DNA from 2 places in the Companilactobacillus alimentarius DSM 20249 genome. Region 1 is predicted to be linked to the other one. Evidence: predicted binding sites of a transcription regulator. Region 1 holds the regulator's gene; the other holds the start of a gene.
What was found. The regulator NrdR, encoded in region 1, represses ribonucleotide reductase genes. The targets are predictions, from matches to a motif close to ACACNATATATNGTGT.
Positions count from the first base shown of each region.

Region 2: the regulator NrdR is predicted to act here: its motif matches at 3,977-3,992, upstream of nrdJ (ribonucleoside-triphosphate reductase, adenosylcobalamin-dependent).

Region 1 covers NZ_CP018867.1:888,627-900,376, reverse strand. Annotated here, with positions in the region: gene mutM (DNA-formamidopyrimidine glycosylase) at 1-458, shown strand, start outside; gene coaE (dephospho-CoA kinase) at 455-1,048, shown strand; gene nrdR (transcriptional regulator NrdR) at 1,070-1,543, shown strand; gene LA20249_RS04390 (DnaD domain protein) at 1,555-2,925, shown strand; gene dnaI (primosomal protein DnaI) at 2,928-3,836, shown strand; gene thrS (threonine--tRNA ligase) at 4,132-6,102, shown strand; gene ald (alanine dehydrogenase) at 6,438-7,559, shown strand; gene tdcB (bifunctional threonine ammonia-lyase/L-serine ammonia-lyase TdcB) at 7,608-8,636, shown strand; gene LA20249_RS04365 (APC family permease) at 8,728-10,113, shown strand; gene infC (translation initiation factor IF-3) at 10,494-11,027, shown strand; gene rpmI (50S ribosomal protein L35) at 11,042-11,239, shown strand; gene rplT (50S ribosomal protein L20) at 11,275-11,631, shown strand; gene LA20249_RS04345 (YqeG family HAD IIIA-type phosphatase) at 11,705-11,750, shown strand, end outside.
Region 2 covers NZ_CP018867.1:1,091,681-1,103,430, forward strand. Annotated here, with positions in the region: gene LA20249_RS05280 (heavy metal translocating P-type ATPase) at 1-1,051, opposite strand, end outside; gene LA20249_RS05285 (CopY/TcrY family copper transport repressor) at 1,048-1,470, opposite strand; gene nrdJ (ribonucleoside-triphosphate reductase, adenosylcobalamin-dependent) at 1,709-3,949, opposite strand; gene LA20249_RS11840 (hypothetical protein) at 4,405-4,908, opposite strand; gene LA20249_RS11845 (hypothetical protein) at 5,022-5,735, opposite strand; gene LA20249_RS05300 (hypothetical protein) at 5,949-6,284, opposite strand; gene LA20249_RS05305 (hypothetical protein) at 6,330-7,079, opposite strand; gene ptsP (phosphoenolpyruvate--protein phosphotransferase) at 7,200-8,924, opposite strand; gene LA20249_RS05315 (phosphocarrier protein HPr) at 8,924-9,190, opposite strand; gene LA20249_RS05320 (ATP-dependent Clp protease ATP-binding subunit) at 9,516-11,717, shown strand.

The sequences.
Region 1 (11,750 bases):
TATCAGAGAATAAATCTATAAAAAAATTAGGACCAGAGCCCTTATCGTCGGAATTCACTTTTCAAAATTTGAAACCAAGAATTATGCGTCATCATAAAGATATTAAGACTGTTCTGTTAGACCAATCGGTCATGAGTGGTCTGGGAAATATCTACGTCGATGAGGTACTTTGGAAAATAAAATTACACCCCAAAACGCCTGCTAATCATTTGAGTGATGAAGATATTCAAAATATCATTGAAGCATCCAATAAAGAGATGAAAATAGGAATTGAATCTGGTGGTTCAACCGTCCGTTCTTATGTGGATGCAAACGGCCATATGGGTAACATGCAAAATAATTTAAAAGTTTACGGAAAAGAAGGAACGCCTTGTCCAAGATGCCAAACCTTGATTGAAAAAATTAAAGTTGGAGGTCGAGGAACGCATTTTTGCCCAAGGTGCCAGGTAGTGAAATGAGTAAGATCTACGGTTTAACGGGAGGAATTGCTTCAGGCAAATCAACCGTTTTAAATCTATTTAGACAAAACAAGTTTGTTATTTATGATGCTGATTATGTGGCTAGAGAAGTGGTCAAAGTTGGTACAGTGGGATTGCAACAGATTACGCAACAATTTGGCGAGGGTATTTTATTGCCTGAGGGAACCTTGAATCGTAAGAAATTAAGTTCCATTGTTTTTAGTGATCAAGAGCAACTAGCTAAATTGAATGCCATTACGAGACCATTGATAAAAAAAGAAATTTTACAGACGATTGAAACTAATAAGAAATCATCTGAAAAGACAATCTCTATTTTTGAAATACCGCTTTTGTTTGAAGGCAATTATCAGAATTATTTTGACGGCGTGATTAGTATCTATGTAGAGCCACAGATTCAATTACAACGTTTAATGAAGCGAAATGGCTTAACCAAAAAAGTTGCTTTGGAGCAGATCAATTCACAAATGTCGATGGACGAGAAAAAGAATCGTGCTGATTTTGTGATTGATAATTCAGGAGATTTAGCAAATCTTACAAAAGAATTTAATAAGTTAGTAGCACAACTTTAATTTGGAAAAGAGGTTGGAATCTTGATTTGTCCACACTGTCATCATGATTCATCAAAAGTTATTGATAGTCGTCCCAGCGATGAAGGACGTGCAATTAGAAGACGACGTGAATGTGAGTATTGCGGTACTCGTTTCACAACGTTTGAAAGATTAGAGAAGTCACCACTATTAGTCATCAAGAAAAATGGAAATAGGGAAGAATTTAGTCGAGAAAAATTACTTCACGGCTTAGTTCGTGCGGCTGAAAAGCGTCCTGTAACTATGGATCAAATGAATGATATTGTCGACAAAGTTGAAAATGAAATCAGATCTACTGGAGAAAGTGAAGTCAGATCGCAAGTAATCGGTGAGCATGTGATGAAAATATTGTCTAAAGTTGACGATGTGACTTACATACGCTTTGCCAGTGTTTATCGTGAATTTAAAGATATGAATGGTTTCATGCAGGAAGTTCAAGAAATGATGTCCAATGGTAAGAAAATTGATAAGAAGTAAGGGGAGTCCTATTGGCAACGAGTAATTTTGGAACAGATAAATTCACGCCATTAGTTGGCTACTGGTGCTTACCCAGTGGTCATTTAAATGATGACGATCGGCATATTTTGACGGATTTGTATTTACCAATCTTGGGTATAGAAGCCTTTAGTTTATATTTATTGCTTTGGGAAAAACTACCTAATAAAGAATTAGTTACGCAAAGAAAGAGTCATGCCGAACTAATGAGTTTGTTGGGAATTGATTTAAAACGATTTTATGATGCAAGAATCAAAGCAGAAGCTTTAGGTTTAATTAGAACGTATCAAAAAAAAGATGATATAGGACCATATTACATTTATCAATTGTTTGAGCCACTTTCTCCGGATGAATTTTTTCAAGATGATTTGATGAGCATTTTTTTGTACGAACAAGTTGGTGAAAAAAAATTTCATTTGTTAGCCGATAAGTATTCTCATTCTAATTTGATCTTGAAAAACTCTAATGAAATTACTAAGGATTTTCTGGAAGTCTTTCAATTAAGCAATAACGATTTGATCAATGCCCCTACAGAAGTGAAAAATACGCAGAGTAACTTTAAAGTTAATGAAAATGATCATCAGAGCCCATCTCTGAGCGAAGAGAAAGTACCCCAATTAGACTGGGAATTGATTTCCGATCGGATCCAGCATTTATTTAAAATTAGCCCTGATAATTTATTGCAAAATCAGGAGTTGATTTTGAATTTACATGCTTTTTATGATTTAGATGAAAATACAATAATTAATGCTATTGGACGAACTTGTGATATTGTAAAAAATGAGATTGACCCTACACGATTAAAAAAAGACATTCAGGATCGATTTGAGAAAAATGCCAATATTTCAGTTAGACATCAAGCAAATTCAGAAAAAGAAGAAAAAAGTGATGACAGTAATTTAAATCGTTCTGATCAATTGTTATTAAAGCAAGCTCGAGAGTTGAGGCCGGCAGAATTTTTGGCTGCTCAAAAACAAAAAAGCGGTGGCTTTACTGGTACAGTGGAATCCAAAGCTTTACGGAATATGGCAATGAAGTCATTTCTATCACCATCAGTATTAAATATTATGGTCTATTATATTTTACAGACATCACCAACCTTGACTTTGCCTTTGATGGAGACAGTCGCAAATGATTGGCAGCAAAACGGGGTTAAAACGGCAGAACAGGCTTTGAAACGAATTAGCGATTTTCAAAATCGTCCACGTAATCCTAAACGCCGTTATAACAATAAAAATCGTAAAGTTGAACAAGCGACTGATTGGAGTAAAATTAAAGCTAAGGTACCAAAGAAAGCAAGTCAAGAGAACGAACAGACAGATCTTCAGAATAGACTGAAAAGATTGAGAAATAAGGATAATTAAGCATGGACAATTTAGGTAGTAGATTAGCAGAATATTTGAATTCAAAAAATTTGACGGAGGATTATCGCCGTCTTCTTAATAATGCTTTGAATGATCCCGATGTACAGAAATTTTTAAAAGAAAATGAAAATAAAATCAATTCCGATGCGATTTCTACTAGTGCGGCTAGTATTTATGAATTTTATAATAATAAAAATCATGCAAGTGAGTTGAGTAAGGGGTATTATCCTAAACTAATTGTTAGTAATCACAATATTGAAGTTGCTTATTATCCTAATGAACGAACTCAAAATCGAGAAAAGAGAAATCAATATGAATCAAGTTTCGTCTTGATGGACATGGCTCCAGACATTCGTCGTGCCAAACTGGATGATTATGATGGTGAAGGCCGCCAAGATGCGTTGGCACAAGCATTAGATTTTATTGATAATTATTTACATTCAAAAACATTTACCCCAGGTCTGTTCTTGGCTGGCGATTTTGGCGTTGGTAAGACGTATCTTCTTGGTGCAATTGCGAATGAACTATTTAAGCATGACGTTCATACGACCTTGGTGCATTTTCCAACCTTTGCTGTGGAGATGAAGGATTCTATTGGTCAAAATAACGTTTTAGCAAAAGTTAATAAGATTAAGGTTGCTGATATTTTGATGCTGGATGATATTGGTGCGGATACGATGTCCAGTTGGATCAGGGATGAAGTTTTGGGAGTTATCTTGCAGTATCGGATGCAGGAAAATTTGCCAACTTTCTTTTCATCTAACTTTTCCATGAAAGAATTTGAACAGCATTTGTCCGTGAATCAACGTGGCGAAGAGGAACCTGTGAAAGCCAAACGTATCATGGAACGAGTTAAGTATCTTTCACGTGAAGTCATTGTAACTGGTCAGAATAGAAGATTTAAAAAATAACTTGTATTATTTAAAAATAAGTGTTTCAATAAAGACATGAAAGATAACACTTCGGTTCTATTCAGGGAGGGTACGATTACTGAAAGCTTACCCATTACTGGAGTTACCACTTCCATATAAAACTATATAATTGTTGGTTACTTTATAACCATAGAGTGAAAACTGTTATTTGTTATACAGTTTTAACATGGGTGGAACCGCGCAGATGCGTCCCTGAAGTATGTACATATTTAGTTATATGTCTATACTTCAGGGACGCATTTTTTGTTATCTAAAATTTAGGAGGAAATAGTCTATGTCAAAAATCAAGTTAACATTCCCAGATAATTCTGTTAAGGAGTTTGACGAAGGCACAACTACTTTAGACGTTGCTAAGTCAATTAGTACTTCATTAGGTAAAAAAGCTGTTGCTGGTAAGCTTAATGATACTTTGGTTGATCTTGAACGTCCTATCAAACAAGATGCCAAGATTGAAATCATTTCTGGTGAAGACAAAGATGACGCTTTAAAAGTATTGAGAAATACTGCAGCATTAGTATTCAGTGCTGCTGCTAAGAAATTTAAGAAAGATCTTCACTTTGGTGAAAAACAAGCCAACGATGATGGATTCTATGTTGATACTGATAACGAAGATGGTCAAATCAGTGTCGATGAATTGAAAGAAATCACTGCCTTGATGAATAAGATTATCAAGAATAACGATAAGATTGAAAGATCTATGATGGATAAAAAGGATCTTGTTGAAATGTTCAAAGACGATCCTTACAAGTCATCATTGATTGGTGCAGTTGAGTCAGTACAGATTCCTGTCTATACAATTGATGGTTTTGTTGACTTTGGTTACGATGCAGTTCTAAATAATCTTAAAGCTTTGAAACACTTTGAATTGCTTTCTGTTGCTGGTGCTTATTGGCAAGGTAAGTCAAGTAATCCAATGTTACAAAGAATTTATGGTACAGCTTTCTACAAGGAAGATGGATTAAAGGCTGACTTGAAACGTCGTCAAGAAATTAAAGAACGTGACCACAGAACAATCGGTCGTGATCTTGATTTGTTCTTCGTTGATCCAGAGGTTGGTGCAGGTCTTCCATACTGGATGCCAAATGGTGCTACTATTCGTCGTGTTATTGAAAGATACATTATTGATAAGGAAGTTGCTTGGGGATACAAGCACGTTTATACACCAATTTTGATGAACTTGAATGCTTACAAGACTTCAGGTCACTGGGCACATTATCGTGAAGATATGTTCCCACCAATGGACATGGGTGATGGCGAAATGCTTGAACTTCGTCCAATGAATTGTCCTTCACATATCCAAATTTACAAGCATCATAATCGTTCATACCGTGATCTACCACTTCGTATTGCTGAACTTGGTATGATGCACAGATATGAAAAATCAGGTGCTTTGAGTGGTTTACAACGTGTTCGTGAAATGACTCTAAATGATGGTCACACATTCGTTGCCCTTGATCAAATTCAAGAAGAATTCAAACGTACTTTGCAATTGATGGTTGAAGTTTATAAAGACTTTGATATCAATGATTACACATTCCGTCTTAGCTACAGAGATCCAGCTAATACTGAAAAGTATTTCGATGATGATGAAATGTGGAACAGATCACAATCAATGCTTAAAGCCGCTATGGATGATCTGGGCTTGAAGTATTATGAAGCCGAAGGTGAAGCTGCATTTTATGGTCCAAAGCTTGATGTACAAACAAAGACAGCTCTTGGTAATGAAGAGACATTGTCAACAATTCAATTAGACTTCATGCAACCAGAGAAGTTCCAATTGACATACGTTGGTTCAGATGGTGAAGACCATAGACCAGTTATGATTCACCGTGGTATTGTTTCAACTATGGAAAGATTCATTGCTTACCTAATTGAAATTTACAAGGGTGCTTTCCCAACATGGTTGGCTCCTACACAAGTTCGAATTATTCCTGTTAACCAAAAATTACATACGGATTATGCTAACGACGTTCTTAGTGAATTACGTGCTAAGAATATCCGTGCTGAAATTGATGATCGTGATGAGAAGATGGGTTACAAGATCCGTGACGCTCAAACAATGAAGATTCCATATACAGTTGTTGTTGGTGATGAAGAGACAAGAGATGCAACAGTTTCAGTTAGAAAATATGGTGAAGATGATTCATCATCAGAAAATGCTAAGATGTTTGTAAGTTCTGTTGTTGCTGATATCAATAATTTCAGTCGTAAAGATGTTACTGATAAATCTGATGATAAAGATTAATCAATATTTGTCAGTTAAATAATATTTTATAATTCAAATACATTCAGTCATGAAAATGATTGGGTGTATTTTTTTTAATCAAAAAAATTGTGATGTGTTCACTTAAAATAAACAGTTGTATTTATTTCATATACAAAATATAAATCAAAGATGTTCTAAAATGTGATAATTTGTGAAATGAAAAAATATTTTGATAAAATTTTCTCAATCTTGGCAATGGTTATCCCGATTTTTTAGTTTGTGAAGCAAAAAAATAGGTTGATACCGCTAGTTGTGAGCGTTATCATGCCCTTGTAAGGAAATAGTTATTTTTTTCACAAAAGGAGAGTGTAAATATGCAAATCGCTGTAATTAAGGAACAAAAAGAAGGAGAAGGTCGTGTAGCGGCAACTCCAGAAAATGTCCGTAAAATGGTTGAAGCTGGCAACGAGGTACTTGTTGAAAAAAATGCAGGTATTGGTGCAGGCTTTACAAACGAAGAGTATGTCGATGCTGGTGGTAAATTGGTTAGTCATGAAGATGGCTGGAAAGCCGAATTGATCATCAAGGTTAAGGAGCCCGATCCCGAAGAATATAAGTATTTCTCAAAGGGTAAAATCGTTTGGGGATTTCAACATTTAGCATCATCAAAGCCAACTGTTGAGGCAATGATGAAAGCAGGTACAACTGCAATTGGTGGAGAAACAATTGTTAAAGATGGAAAATTAGAACTGTTAGCACCAATGAGTGCAATTGCTGGACGAAGATCAGTTATTATGGGTGCTTATTATCTTGAAGCACAACATCAAGGCGAGGGAATTCTTTTACCCGGCATTCCTGGAATCGATGGTGGCAACGTTGTAATCTTTGGTGGTGGGAATGCCGCTACAAATGCCGCTACATTAGCTTTGAACATGGGATGCTCAGTAGTAATTATTGAATTGAATGATGAAAGAATTAAACTTTTACAAGATAAATTTGCAGGTAAGAAGCTTAGAGTTGTTAAATCCAATGAAGAAAATCTAGCTAAAGAAATTAAAGATGCAGATATCTTTATTTCAACGATTTTAATTCCAGGTTCAAGACCACCTAAGTTGGTTAAGGAATACATGGTTAAATCAATGAAACCAGGAAGTGTTCTAGTCGATGTAGCTATTGATCAAGGTGGAACGGTTGAAACAATTGATCATCCAACGACTATCGACGATCCAATTTTTGTAAAAGATGGAATTATTCATTATGCAGTTCCTAATCAACCGGGAGCAGTGCCACGTACAGCAACAATGGCTTTGGCAAAGGGCAATTTAAGTTATTTACTGGAAATTGCTGATAAAGGTATTAATGAAGCCATTAAGACGGATGAGTCCTTAGCATCAGGAGTTAACCTTTTTGAAGGTAAGATAACTAATAAAGGATTGGCAGATTCACTTGATCTACCATATACAAAATTATCAATTGATGAAGAAACAACTAACTAAATATTGATTAAATATAGATAAAAACTAAAGACTGGTGAGGTACGGATCATGCTTAAAGGTGTAGGCATTGATAATATTGTTGATATTCATGATATTGAAGAAGCAAAGGCAATTGTTGGAAAATATGCTCGTAAAACTCCTCTAGTTCAATCCATGTTTTTGAGCCGTAATGTTGTTGATGGAGATGTTTTCTTAAAATTAGAAAATATGCAATTAACGGGGTCGTTCAAATTCAGAGGTGCCAATAATAAAATTAATCATTTATCGCAAGAAGAATTAAATCGAGGCGTTATTACAGCATCAGCTGGTAATCATGCTCAGGGTGTGGCTTTAACAGGACATTTATTAGGAATTGATACAACGGTTGTTATGCCTGATGAAGCTCCACAAATGAAACGTGACGCTACAAGAGGATATGGTGCTGAAGTAGACATTCATGGTGCAACTTTTGATGATGCACATCAGTGGATGTTCGAACGTGCAAAAAGGGAAGGAAAAACTATTGTTGATCCGTTCAACGATAAATACGTTATTGCTGGGCAAGGAACAATCGGTTTAGAAATTCTTGATGACATTTGGGATGTAGATACTGTTATTATTCCTGTTGGTGGTGGCGGTTTGATTTCTGGAATGGCTACTGCATTGAAATCATTCAATCCTAATATTCATATTGTTGGAGTTCAATCAGAAAATGTTCATGGGATGTATGCATCAGTTAAAGCTGGTCAAATAACTAAACATCATGAAGATTTCACATTGGCAGATGGAACAGATGTCGCTGTACCTGGAGATATCACATTCCCAATCGTTAGTGAATTGGTAGATGAAATCGTATTAGTAAATGAAGATGAAATTGCTCATGCTATGAAAGATCTATTACAAAGAACAAAGGTTGTAGCAGAAGGTGCTGGTGCACTTCCAGTAGCAGCTCTTGAATCACATAAAATTGATGACAGATGGCTCAAGAATAAAAAGACTGTTGCTATGGTATCTGGTGGTAATGTTGATCTTAATCGTGTTTCACAAATTATTGATCAATTCTTGAAGCCAGTTAAAGCCGACGGAGGCATTGGTTAAAAATTAATTTGAAACCTGAAAAGATGCTGCATTTGAATGCAACATCTTTTCTTTTCTAAAAAATAGGTTTTTTACGTGGAGGTATAAGATTATGGGCGATCAAGATGCCAAATTGAAAAAGACAATTGGTTTTTTCCCCGCTTTTGCTACTGTAACTGGGAGCGTAATTGGAACGGGAGTATTTTTTAAAGCGTCAGCTGTTACTAACTATACAGGATCAACTAGTTTAACTATGTTTGTCTGGCTATTGGGAGGATTCATTACTATTTGTGCCGGTTTGACAGGAGCCGAGTTAGCAGCTGCGTATCCTGAAACGGGTGGATTAACCAAGTATATTGAACATAGTTATGGCGGCTTTTGGGGATTCATGGCTGGCTGGGCACAAGCAATCATTTATTTTCCCGCCAATGTAGCAGCCATATCAATTGCTTTTGGTACACAATTCACGCATTTATTTACACTTTCTAATTCATGGATAGTTCCAGTAGCAATTTTGAGTGCTTTGTCAGTAACTTCACTTAATTGGATCAGTGCTAAAGTAGGAGGACGAGTTACATCTATTTCTTTAGTTGCAAAACTGATTCCATTAGCCTTGATTGTCTTGTTTGGTTTCATGCACAAAGGACCGGTAGAGTTATCATTATTTCCAGTTGTTGCAGGACCGCATCGTAATTTAATTACAGCAATGGGAAATGGATTATTAGCAACTATGTTTGCATATGATGGTTGGATTCATGTAGGAAATATTTCTGGAGAAATGAAGAATCCTCGTAAAGATTTGCCAAAAGCTATTTCTTTAGGAATTGCAGTTATCATGTTAGTTTATGTTTTAGTCAATGCAGTCTTCATGTATGTATTACCAATTAATCAAATTGCTGGTAATCTAAATGCTGCCTCAGATGCGTCCACAATGATTTTTGGTAATATGGGTAGTAAATTGGTTACAATTGGAATTTTGATTTCAGTTTATGGCGGTTTGAATGGTTATACAATGACAAGTATGCGTATTCCATATATTATGGGTAAAGAGCATAAATTACCATTTGGTGATGTCTTTGCCAAATTAAATAAAGCGGGAATTCCTTGGGCTGCTGGTGCAATTCAATTGATTATTGCTTGCTTAATGATGTTAACTGGTGAATTCGATGCCATTACTAATATGCTGATTTTCGTGATTTGGGTGTTTTACGTCATGGCTTTCATCGCAGTCATTAAGTTACGTCATACTCAGCCAGAGTTGAAGAGACCTTATAAAGTTCCGCTATATCCGATCGTTCCTATTATTGCCATTTTAGGAGGAGTATTCATCTTGGTATGTACTTTATTGACAGAGTTTGTTACCACGATTATTGGAATTAGTGTCACTGCTATAGGTGTTCCGATATACTTCTACTTGAGAAACAAATGGGATCTTGATGGACAAAAAGTGGATAGCGATTCAAGAAAAGTACCGAAATTAGAAATTAATCCTGAATAAACTAATAGGGTTTGGAAATCAGTTTTTGATTTCTAAGCCCTATTTAAATATAACCGGATTCTTCCTATGATAAATATCATCTTTGAAACTTAAGATATTTTGAGTAAGTCTAATATAAGTCTAAAAACTTGTGTTAGCTAAATTAACGTGATAAATTACTCATATTGAGTTTTCTCAGCTTTTCTATAACAAATTTGCCGATGTTTATTGACATGTCGCGTTTATATTGTTATAGTTTATAACTGTTGAGATTAAGCAGAAGCGCCCGCTTCTCACCTATGCATTCGCCTCTAGGTTAATACGATTGCGTAAATATATAGTGGGCATGCTTATGCGGCCCACTTTTTTAGTGGGTTAAATTACTTCGGAGGTGACTACTCATAGCAAGAGATTTATTAATAAATGATCAAATACGTGCAAAAGAAGTTCGATTGATTTCTGAAAAGGGCGATCAAGTTGGTGTTAAGCCAAGGGCAGAAGCACAACGTTTAGCAGATGCCGCTAGTATGGACTTAGTTCTAATGTCACCTGGTGCTAAGCCACCAGTTGCCAGAATTATGGACTATGGTAAATACAAGTTTGATCTTCAAAAGAAAGATCGTGAAGCACGTAAAAAACAAAAAACCGTTAGTCTTAAGGAAGTACGTTTAAGTCCAACTATTGAAGAAAATGACTTCAATACTAAGCTTAATAATGCTCGCAAGTTCTTATCTAAGGGTGATAAGGTCAAAGTTTCTCTTCGCTTTAAGGGTAGAGCAATTACTCATAAAGAGATAGGTAAGGAAGTCTTAGACCGTGTCGCAGAAGCTACTAAGGATGTTGCAACAGTGATAACTAGGCCTAAAATGGACGGTCGTAGTATGTTCTTAATGCTTGATCCAATTAATGCAAAAGATAACAAAAAGAAGAAATAGTGGAGGGATTTTCAATGCCTAAACAAAAAACACACCGTGCATCAGCAAAGAGATTTAAGAAAACTGCTAATGGTGGTTGGAAGAGAATGCATGCTTACACAAGTCACCGTTTCCACGGTAAGACAAAGAAGCAACGTCGTCAATTGGCTAAGCCAGGTATGGTAAGTTCAAGTGATATGAAACGTATCAAACAAATGTTAGCTACATACTAATTATTTATTCTTTATAATCAAAAGGAGGAGTCATTATGCCACGTGTAAAAGGTGGAACAGTAACTCGCAAACGTCGTAAGAAAGTTTTAAAATTAGCTAAAGGATATCGTGGTTCAAAACATATCACTTTTAAAGCAGCACATACACAAATCATGGTTTCATACCGTTATGCATTCCGTGATCGTCGTCAAGTAAAACGTGATTTCAGAAAACTCTGGATCGCAAGAATCAATGCTGCTGCAAGAATGAACGAAATCAGTTACAGCAAATTAATGCATGGTTTGAAATTAGCTAATGTCGACATTAATCGTAAGATGTTGGCTCAAGTTGCTATTGAAGATCCAAAGGCATTTACAAGTTTAGTAGACACAGCTAAAAAAGCTTTGGCTTAATTGTTAAAACAAACGTAATTTGGATAACCCAAATTACGTTTTTTTACTAATTAGCAGATAATGAGGATTAAAAATGTTTAAACCATATATTATGCTTGATAAAATTACCGATATTGAGA
Region 2 (11,750 bases), 200 kb from region 1:
CTGCAATTGAAGTACTACGTGACATAACTAAGGGAATTGCTAAACCTAGTGCATGTGGACAAGCGATGACTAAGACCGCAACCAAACGATTCAAGGCTGTATTCATATCACCTACGACCAGCCAGTAAACAAAGGCAATAATTCCGACTGACAAAGCGGCATAGAATAACCAACTTGAAACTTTATCGGCCAATTTTTGTGTCTTAGAACGATTATTCTGTGCATCAGAAACTAATTTACTAATTTGTGACAAGTAACCTTCGTTAGCGGCTTTTTCAACTTTTACTCTGATAGTTCCCTCACCATTGATCGAACCACCAACTACTTTACTTCCTTGCTCTTTCTTAACGGCTTTGGATTCACCTGTTATCAATGATTCATTGACATAAGTTGATCCGCTAACTATCTGACCATCAAGGGGAACTGATTCACCAGCTCTAATTTCAATTAAGTCGTTGTCTTTAACCATCGAAATATCATGATCCATAGTTTCATCACCGTGAACCATATGAACTTTATCAGGTACTAATGAGGCAATTTTTTGTAAAGCATTACCCGCACTCATAGTGGATTTCATTTCAATCCAGTGTCCTAATAACATGATTACGATCAACGATGCTAATTCCCAAAAGAAATCCATAATATGACTCGATGATTGAACAAAATTGTTCATCACGAAAGCATATAAACTATAAATATATGCAACACTGATACCCATAGTAATCAAGGTCATCATAGCTGGTTGCTTAGACTTTAATTCGCCTTTGGCTCCACTAATAAAAGGTTTTCCACCATAAAAATATAGAATTGTTGCTAAAACCAAAACGATCCAATCTGATCCTGGAAATTGCACTTGAAATGGTAGATTTAAGCCCATGAATGGAGAAAGGATAAACACTGGTATTGCTAAAACAAGCGAAATCCAAAACTTTTGCTTCAAGTCCCCCATATCCATCATGTGACCACCATGCATCATCATATGATCGTCGGACATATCCATTTTTGAATGGTCCATATTCTTCATATCCATTTTTTCATCCATGTCTTTCATTTCAAATCTGCCTCCAAACAATTACAGTCTACTTTTTTGGGTGCTGTCTCTGCTTTCTCTTGTAAAGCTTGAATTATTCCTGAAATATCACTTTGAGAAATTTCTGAACTATTAACTAAATCTTTAATTGCCTCACCCTTTTTCATACAACAAAGATTATCAAACAAATTATTTACACTCTGGTGAATTGCCATATCTTCCTCTATCAATGGCCGATATATATACGGACGTCTTGATTCATCAGCTCGCAAGAAATTTTTCTTTTGCAAGCGGATAATCAAAGTTTTAATCGTGGCAGGTTTCCAATCCGTTTTTCGTTCCAGAATATCAATCACTTGTTTACTTGTTACCTGACCAAGTGTCCAAATAATCCTCATTACTTGCCATTCGGACTTACTCATTGTTTCTATTTCTGTCATAAACTTTGGCTCCTTTTAGTTTACATTCGTAGTCTTCCTTATCAACAGTACAAAGTTTACATCTGTAAACATACGATGTAAAGCTTTTTGACTTTTAATTTTAACCATTCACATCATCCATACTTTCTATTTAGCATTATATCCAAAATGTAATCGTTAGCATACTTTTTTGCATATTACGCAAAAAAGAGTTCTAAGTAATGACAATTCATCACTTAGAACTCTTAATTTTAAATAATTATCTAATTGGACAAGCTCCACCAGCACAATCTGACTGATCGACCAATTCAATATCTTTTTTATCATGATTATCATTTTGTTCAGCGAATACTTGAGCAACGTTTTCGTTTACTTCTGATTCACGTTCTTGATAAACTTTCTTGGCGATTGGTTCTTTAGGTGCCTGTTTGAAACCTGAACCAGTGTATGGCAATAGAGATGTTGATTTTGTCACATTTCTATACTGATACATCAATCCGGCAATTTGATCGGCTTCCTTAGGTTGGAAAGTAATGGTACAACTAACCGCATTATCAGACCAATAAGTTTGTAAGAAAGCTTGTGTAGCGAATTGTTCAGCGATAGAGACAGAACCTGCTGAGGCAAAATTAGGATCATCAGCATTAGCTGCTCTAACTGGAAATTCCACACACATTGTATGTTTTGTATAGACATCAGGTTCGATTTTATATCCACAAGCCTTAAGGGCAGGCAATAATGGGTCACTATCTTGGAATCTGATCCTTTGAATTAAGTAACCTGAATAATGGAAATGCATACCTTCGGATACACCAGCAAGTTTTGCTACAGTACCAGATGGCTTAACAGTCGTATGTTTTACTGAAGCCTTGCATCCTAATTCCTTTGAGTACTCCTTGTCAGCTATTACAACTGAATGATATAGGTCGTCAAATTTATCAGCGACTCTTTGGTCATAAATTGGCTTTTGAATAGTATCCCCTGTTTCAGGATCTGTGACAGATTCAAAACCAGTTACAACACGATTACCAAAAGTCGTCAAAATCCAATCTTGGATACCGGACATTGACACACCGATACGACGATTCTTTTGAATAACCTTACGAGAAATTTCCCAATCGTAATTACTAAAAGTAACACGTTTAGTATATCTAGCAGCAAGTTTGAAAGCATCCTCTAGTGACCAGCCTTGTTCTTGAGCAATCAAAGGAAATACTTCAAACAAGTTACATGGCTCACCATTGCTTAAAGAGATCTCACCACAAGGGTTAGTTCCTTCAACCCCATCATCAATTCCTGGTTGGTAGCCATCAATGGCACGTCCATAGTTACGAGACAATTCCAAATTAACGATTCCTGGTTCACCATTATGAGCAATCGAATCTGCAATTGGTGCATATTTATTGAATTTAGAATCAACCGCAACACTATTATTAGAAGCCCAACGGTGATGGTAAAGTTTCTTTTGATCTTGCTTCATTGTGATAAAGTCCTCATCAGTAGCACCACCTAAAGCCAATTCTGCTGAACGACGGACATTACCAGCAACAACCGTTTTACCAATCAAATTACCCATATCGGTACAATCGACAGAAGTTAATTTTTTACCCACAGCGTTGTTCAAAACTTCGTTAATATCAAAGAACATTTCAATCAAAGGAACAGGACCAGAAGCAGTTCCACCAAAGCCCTTGATCTTTTCACCCTTAGCACGAATCTTAGTAATATCTAAGACAACATCCTTTAGGCCATCATTAGTATCATTGAAATGAGTATCGATCATATTGGCATTGGCAATCACCCAACCCTCACGAGTATCAGGAAGAATGTAATTACGCGTATTTTCAAGACTGTGAGACTTTTTCCACTCATCGCGATCAATTGCACCTGCTGCAATAGAATCTTCATATGAGGCGCTCTCTTTACCAATTAGAACGGTTAAATTGACCTTGTTGTCAACTATTGGCATAAGTTTCATATTACTTGGAACGACAGAGAAACCAACGCCACCACCCTTCATTAATTGATCAAACATGAATGAAAATGGCATTGAAACAGCTAATTGATCTTGCTTCAAGTATGAGGGAACAATATGACTATCTCCATACTTCTGTGGTCTGACGGCAACAAACCAACAATTATTTAAGGCATCACCATTACGATGTTGATATTCTGTACCAGAAATCCAAAGATTTCTACCAGATGGTGTAGCTGCAAGTCCATAAACTAACTTATAAAGATTTTGTGCTTCATCAACTAATCCGGCATATTGTTCATCAGTTAAATCATCACTCTTTAATCGTGGATCAAGATTAATATTTCCTTCAATTACTCGTTTAACAGTTTCAGACCAATTTTCAGTCCGTCCAAGTTCTGGAATCCAGCGGGCATAAGTTCTTTTATAAGTGACCCAGCCCAATTCGCCCCAGTGGGGTTTAATTGTTTTTTTAACTTCATCGACAAAGTCGTTTGATAAAATAATTTTATTAATAGTCTTCATTAATATTCACTCCACACATTTGAGATAACACAATATATAGTACCTTTATCCTTAATTAATAACAACATATAGTGTAAAAGTATTTATATTGACATTTGAAAAGAATTTTTGCGTATTGATATTTCGGCAATTTACTTCTAAAAAAATTTATTTTTGATTTTAACCAATTCGTAAAAATTCAAAGTCGCAATTACTATTCTAATATCTCTTAAGATGGCTTAGCAATGATTTTTTCAATTTAAGTTCTAGCCCAAATTGCAAGTAGGATAACGTAAATTTTTTCCTTGACTTGCTCAATTCATTGTCAGATAAACGATTGCTGGACAAATTTTTTTATAACGAAAAATTTCAGTTTTATGCCATTATTGTCTAAACAAGTCAGTTAATCCTTGTTAGAACAAGTGTTCTTCAAGATAAATAAAAACTAGACCAATTTTTAAAAATTAGTCTAGTTTTTATTTTTTATAAATTTTTTTCGTTACAACTCGATATAATCCGACGGCTGCTAAAATCGCAATTATCGGCAAAAATTCAATCCGATATCTTCCCTGCACTTCAATTAGAAGTTGCGCAGATACAAAAGCCAACAATGGTAATAAAAGTAAATACAAATTATTATTGAACTTCATTTTAAATAAGTCTATTGAGCCAATCCAAGAAAAGACTATCAAAATTATTGAACCTAGATAAGCCAAATAGTCGACTCGCTGGACCGTTTTAGGAGAGTGATTCTGACTATAACCAGTAAAATTAGTTGCCATTGTTCGAGATGACCACAGAACTTGTATTTTATTTATAAACAAACTTATCCACTTTTTGTTCTTATCAAGATAATTTATTTCTTGATGTAAAGCTGCATATTCCTTTTTAGCCATAACTTTACGTGGCTTGCTGGCATCAATTAAACGGTCCAGATCAGGAGAATAAGTTCCATTCGATTGTTTATCAAGCCCGGTCACAAACTTCCATTCAGGGTCATAATTTGACAATCCGTATGAATTTACCGATGCCTTAATTCCCCACCCGGCTAATGAGAAGAGTACCAAATAAATTGCTAGAGCTAAGAGGATCCTTAGAGGCTTTTGATAGTGTACCCCCCCCCTCCGAGTTTAAACACTAAATAAACAATCGTAAAGGCGACAATACCAGCTATGATGACTGGTCCAATGGGGCGAATCAAACAACCAACTGTTAAGGTAATACCTGACAAAATATAACTCCAAAGTTTATCCTGCATAATCAAATAAAATGTAATTAAATAAAATAATGATCCAAGATATTGATTACTTGCTTGACTATTCAAAGCAAACCAATCAAGATCAATCATTAAAAGTAAAACTGCTAATCGAGCAATTTTAATATTATTAAAAATTTTTACGACCAACAAATATGTAAATAATAAAATAAGTGCTTGATAAATAACATTCAAAAATTGAATTGCAAAAATATGATAGCCAAAAATCTTTACAACTGCTAAAACATAAACCATATATCCTGATTGATAGGCAAATCTGGAGAAATAATCGTTATCGGTTTGGTAAAGTTTATCACCATTAAAAAACCCAGGAACACGCGTCCAAAAATTTCCGAAATCACTTATCTGAGTCTTTGGTACCACTAATACCCAAGCAGTGGCAGCAATTATGAAAATTAAGAGCATTCCAAAAAGAATCGACCAATTAACTTTTTTACTTGAATCGTCGATTTTGACCAAGCCATAACCCACAGCTATTACTAAAACAAAAGCAATGATTAAAGTACTCCAATTAAAAGCGCGATTCACCATCGCATAATTCTCATAATAGAAAAGTGTCATTGTAATCAAAACTAAACTAGTGAAAATTGCTAAAACGCCTAATATGAATTTACTAATACCATTTTGTATCTTTAAAATAAATATCCCCGTCCTTAATGTTTATTCTTGTACCCTAACAATTCCTAATTTTAGCATTTCTAATTAGATTGGTTACTATTTTATAAGACTTTTTCCATAAATAAGCTACTTGCTATTTTCACCCTTCTTAAATTGTGAACCGATAAAATAAGTAATAACCGACATAAAAATGGCCACTGCGGCAAATATTACTAAAGAAGTCCAATTATAATAGCCACCTGTTAGAAGCATGAAAACAAAAAATACTACAAAATATATTCCAAAGACCTGTTTTCGATTAATTTTAGTGGTCACCTGAATCAAAGATAATAAAAAGATCAACAAAACTTCCCATGGAAAATTGTCCAAAATCCCCCGTTGATGTATAAGATTACTTCCGATTACTATCACCAACCAAAATCCAATAAAAACTAAAAAATTTCTAATAACTTTATTCTTCATAAAACCCCCTTTAAACAAATAATTATTTACTAGCGTAACATATTTTTAAATTCTATTTTGATTAAATCTATTTGTTAATTTATAAATATTTTTGAATTTATATTGAGATTTTTCTTGATAAAAAGCTGGATTATTTAATTTATATTTATGATGAGATTTAACCCAGAAAGTTGTTTCTGGATTATTGATTGTATAAAAATTATTAGTATTTAAATTGAATCTTTTATACAACTTCTTTTGTCCAATATTTTCAGGACGAAATTTTTTTATTCCCATGATGACCTGTGTTCCAATCTTAGGAATGGGGAAAGTTTCACTAGGATAATAAACAACTTCTTGAGGATTATTAATTCCAAAACTACTATATAAATCCCTTACACGAGCAAATCCACCTGCAAATACTGTCTTGATAGTTTTATTCTCTAATGATTTATCACCACTAATAATCTTTTCAATATAAATCGTTGCTTTAGTTTCTGGAGCCAAAGGCCTTCCTATCATCGAATTAAGATTGACAATTTGTCCTTTAACAACAAATTGATTAGCATTTTTTAGACTTTGTAAGCTCATACTCTCGTCATCATACCCATTAGGAACAGTCGTGAAGGCCTTTTTAAAATTAGGCTGGTCAATTACTTTAACTTTCTCTAAACGTCCTTGCCAGCGCTTCTGATTAACTTTTATCTCACTTTTTCTCTGGCCCTGTTGTGCGATTGAATCGTGACTTATTGGTTTATTACATCCTGAGAGCAATATCAAACTTAATATTGTTATCATTAATAATTTAAATTTCATTTTCGACACCCTTTTTTGAATTATCAAAAGTGTATCACTGCTTTCGAGAAGATATATTATATTGCACAAAAAATATCCCTAACTTATTTAAAAGTCAGGGATATTTATGCCTTAAAAGAATTACTTATTCAAGTATTCTTCAACAAGCTTCTTATTATCTTCATTAGTAATTGATTCATTAACAGCACGATCTGCTAGTGTAGCAAGATCCTTTGTGCTTAATTTCTTCATTAAACTTCTTACACGAAGAACTGATGTGGCACTCATTGAATACTCATCAAGACCCATGCTCAAAAGCAATGGAAGCATTGTGTTGTCACCAGCAGCTTCTCCACACATGCCGGCCCACTTGCCTTCCTTATGAGCTGATTCAATAACATGTTTGATCAATCTCAAAATTGAAGGGTTGTATGGTTGATAGAGGTATGAAACATGTTCATTACCACGATCAGCGGCCATTGTATATTGAATCAAGTCGTTAGTACCAATACTAAAGAAATCAACTTCCTTAGCAAATTGGTCAGCCAATACAGCTGCGGCAGGAACTTCCATCATCATTCCTAATTGAATGTCGTCGGAAACCTTTACACCGTCTTTAACTAACTTAGATTTTTCTTCTTCAAAGACCTTCTTAGCATCTCTGAACTCTTGTAAAGTACCGATCATTGGGAACATGATACGTAGATTACCAAAAGCAGAAGCACGGAGCAACGCTCTTAATTGAGTTCTAAAGATTTCTTGTCTGTCCAAACTGATACGGATAGCACGATAACCTAAGAATGGGTTCATTTCTTCTGGAAGTGGTAGGTATGGCAAGTGCTTATCACCACCGATATCCATTGTACGGACAACGACTGCCTTACCATTCATTCCTTCTAGAACTTTCTTATAAGCTTTGAATTGATCTTCTTCAGTTGGAAGACTATCTGATTGCATGTACAAGAATTCTGTACGATACAAGCCAATACCTTCGGCACCATTATCAATAACACCCTTTAAGTCATCAGGTGTACCAATATTAGCAGCGATATCAAAGTGCTTGCCATCAGCTGTAACTGAAGGTTCGTCCTTTAACTTCTCCCATTCAGCTTTTTCTTCTGCGAAGTCTTTAGCTTTTTGAGTATAGCTCTTAATATCTTCATCAGATGGATCAACGATAGCAGCACCGTTTAGTCCATCAACAATAACAGTGTCTCCAACCTTAACATCCTTAGTAATTGTGTCAGTACCAACAACAGCAGGCAATTCAAGTGAACGTGCCATAATAGCTGAGTGGGCTGTACGACCACCGATATCAGTTACAAAGCCTTTAACATACTTCTTATTCAATTGAGCTGTATCACTAGGTGTCAAATCATGAGCTATAATTACCACTTCATGATCGATCAAAGCTGGATTTGGTAATTCAACTCCTAATAAATGAGCCATGACACGTTTTGTAACGTCACGAACATCAGCAGCTCTCTCTTGCATGTATGGATTATCTGTCATACCTTCGAAGATTGAAATAAAGTTTTCCGAAACATCATGCAATGCTTGTTCAGCATTAACACTCTTATCAGAAACTTCTTTTTCAACTGCGCCTGTAAATTCTGGATCAGCCAAAATCATCTTGTGGGCATCAAAAACTTGAGCTTCCTCTTCACCTAGAGATTCCTTAGCGGTATCTCTGATTTTTGTAAGCTCATCATCTGATGTTGAAATAGCATCCTTAAGACGACTGATTTCTGCATCAGCATCTGAAATACTTTTCTTAGTGAAAGACAAATCTGGTTGAACTAAAAGGTATGCTTCAGCAGTAGCGATACCATCACTAGCTGCAATTCCCTTAATAGTTTTAACCATTATTCTGCCAATCCTTCCTTTGTCATTGTTTCTCCAATAGCAGCAACTGCATCACTAGCATCGTCACCATCAGCTGTAATTGTAACGTCAGCACCTTGGCCAACACCGAGTGACATAACACCCATGATTGACTTCAAGTTTACTGATTTGCCTGAGAATTCAATGTTAATGTCTGAGCTAAATTTGCTAGCTGTTTGTACCAACATAGTAGCTGGACGTGCATGGATACCTGTTTCTGCAATAATGTGAAAATCTTTCTTTTCCATAATTAATACCTCACCATATAATATAAAATTCTGTAGTTACACTACAAATATTCACTAATTAATTTACCATTATCTTCAATTTTTCACAAGGGGTTTGCATAAAAAATAGCGATATAACACAGTCATGATAAGACGTTTAACGCTTACAACCCCTGTCGCTGAAAGCGTTTATATTATAAAACTTTTTCAGTGCTTATTGAAAAAGTTTTCCTAATAATCATTAAATAAATAAAAATTTAAATTTTCAAGACTTAGCACTTGCATTAGTCGAGTGCTAATTATATACTACCGTTGTATCCTGAGCAAAAGGAAAGGTGGGGTGCGTATGCTTTGTCAGAATTGTCATAAAAATGAAGCGACAATTCATTTATATACAAGTGTTAATGGTCAACGAACAGAAATCAATCTCTGTCAGGACTGTTATCAAAAATTAAGAAATCAAACTAATGAAGGTATGAATAATATGGCACAAAATCCATCAGGTGGATTTTCTAGTTTTGAAGACTTGTTTAACGCCTTAAATGGTGCACAACAACCTAATGCTTTTGAACAACAACAAGGTCCCCAAACTCAAGCTGGCGGTGGAAATGGAAATTCCCGTCGTCCTCGAGGTAATGGAGTCTTAGACCAATATGGAGTTGATTTGACTGCTTTGGCTAAAAAAGGCCAAATTGATCCTGTTATCGGTCGTGACAAGGAAATAAACCGTGTAATCGAAATATTAAATAGAAGAACTAAGAATAACCCTGTTCTAATTGGTGAAGCAGGTGTTGGTAAAACTGCCGTCGTCGAAGGCCTAGCACAAAAAATTGTTGACGGTGACGTACCTGAAAAATTACAGAATAAACGCGTTGTTCGCTTAGATGTAGTTTCACTAGTTCAAGGTACTGGTGTACGTGGTCAATTCGAACAAAGAATGCAACAATTGATCAATGAATTGCAAAAGAATAAGGAAATCATCTTATTCATCGATGAAATTCACGAAATCGTTGGTGCTGGTAATGCTGAAGGTGGTATGGATGCAGGAAATGTCTTGAAACCTGCCCTAGCTCGTGGCGATCTACAACTAGTCGGTGCAACCACTCTAAATGAATATCGGACAATCGAAAAAGATTCCGCTTTGGAACGTCGTCTTCAACCTGTCCAGGTTAACGAACCTAGCATTGATGAAACGGTCCAAATTTTAAAAGGTATTCAACCAAAATATGAGGATTATCATCATGTAAAATTCTCAAATGAAGCTATCAAATCTGCGGCTGAACTATCAGCACGTTACATTCAGGATCGTTTCTTGCCAGATAAGGCAATCGATTTAATTGATGAAGCCGGTTCTAAAAAGAACTTACAAATCAATCATGTTGATATGGCTGATTTAGACAATAAGATTTCTGACGCTGAAGTTCAAAAACAAGCTGCTCTTCGTAATGAAGATTATGAAAAAGCTGCTTACTATCGTGATCAAGTAACCAAATTCCAGCAAATGAAAGATGGCGCTAAGAGCGAGCCTGCTGACAAGAGTATTGTTACTGAAAAAGATATTCAAAAAATTGTTGAAGAAAAAACCAACATTCCCGTTGGCGAATTACAATCTAATGAACAGGCTCAATTGAAAGATCTTGAACCTGATTTGAAAGCTCATATTATAGGACAAGATAAAGCTGTCGGTGATGTGGCTCGTGCTATTCGCCGTAACAGAGTTGGTTTTAACAAATCTGGTCGTCCTATCGGATCATTCCTATTTGTAGGACCTACTGGTGTTGGTAAAACCGAATTAGCTAAACAACTTGCTCGTGAGTTATTCGGTTCAGAAGATTCAATGATCAGATTCGATATGTCTGAATATATGGAAAAACATTCAATTTCTAAGTTGATCGGTTCACCTCCAGGGTACGTTGGTTACGAAGAAGCTGGCCAATTGACTGAAAAGGTTCGTCGTAATCCATACAGTCTTATCCTATTAGATGAGATTGAAAAAGCCCATCCTGATGTTATGCACATGTTCTTGCAAATCCTCGATGATGGACGTTTAACTGATTCTCAAGGTAGAACCGTTAGTTTTAAGGATACTATCATTATTATGACTTCTAATGCCGGTCAAGGCATGCAAGAAGCTAATGTAGGATTTGGTGCTGAAGCATCCGGTACGACTAATTCAATTATGAATCGTCTATCTGAATACTTTAAACCTGAATTCTTGAACAGATTTGATGGGATCGTTGAATTCAACTCCTTAACTAAGAATAACTTGCTTAAGATTGTTGATTTAATGTTAACTGATACTAACAATATGATCGCAGATCAAGGATTAAGCATTCATGTTACTAAAGATGCTAAAGATAAATTAGTCGATTTAGGATACAATCCTAAGATGGGTGCTCGTCCACTTCGTCGTGTGATTGAAGAACAAATTGAAGACAAAGTTGCTGATTATTATCTAGATCATGCCAAAGATAAAGAATTACAAGCAAGTATTGTCAAAGGTGAAATTAAAATTTCTAAGTATAGTGCACCTGATACCGAAGAATAATGGTGGTGCTTTAAGTGTGGATCAATTGTGATT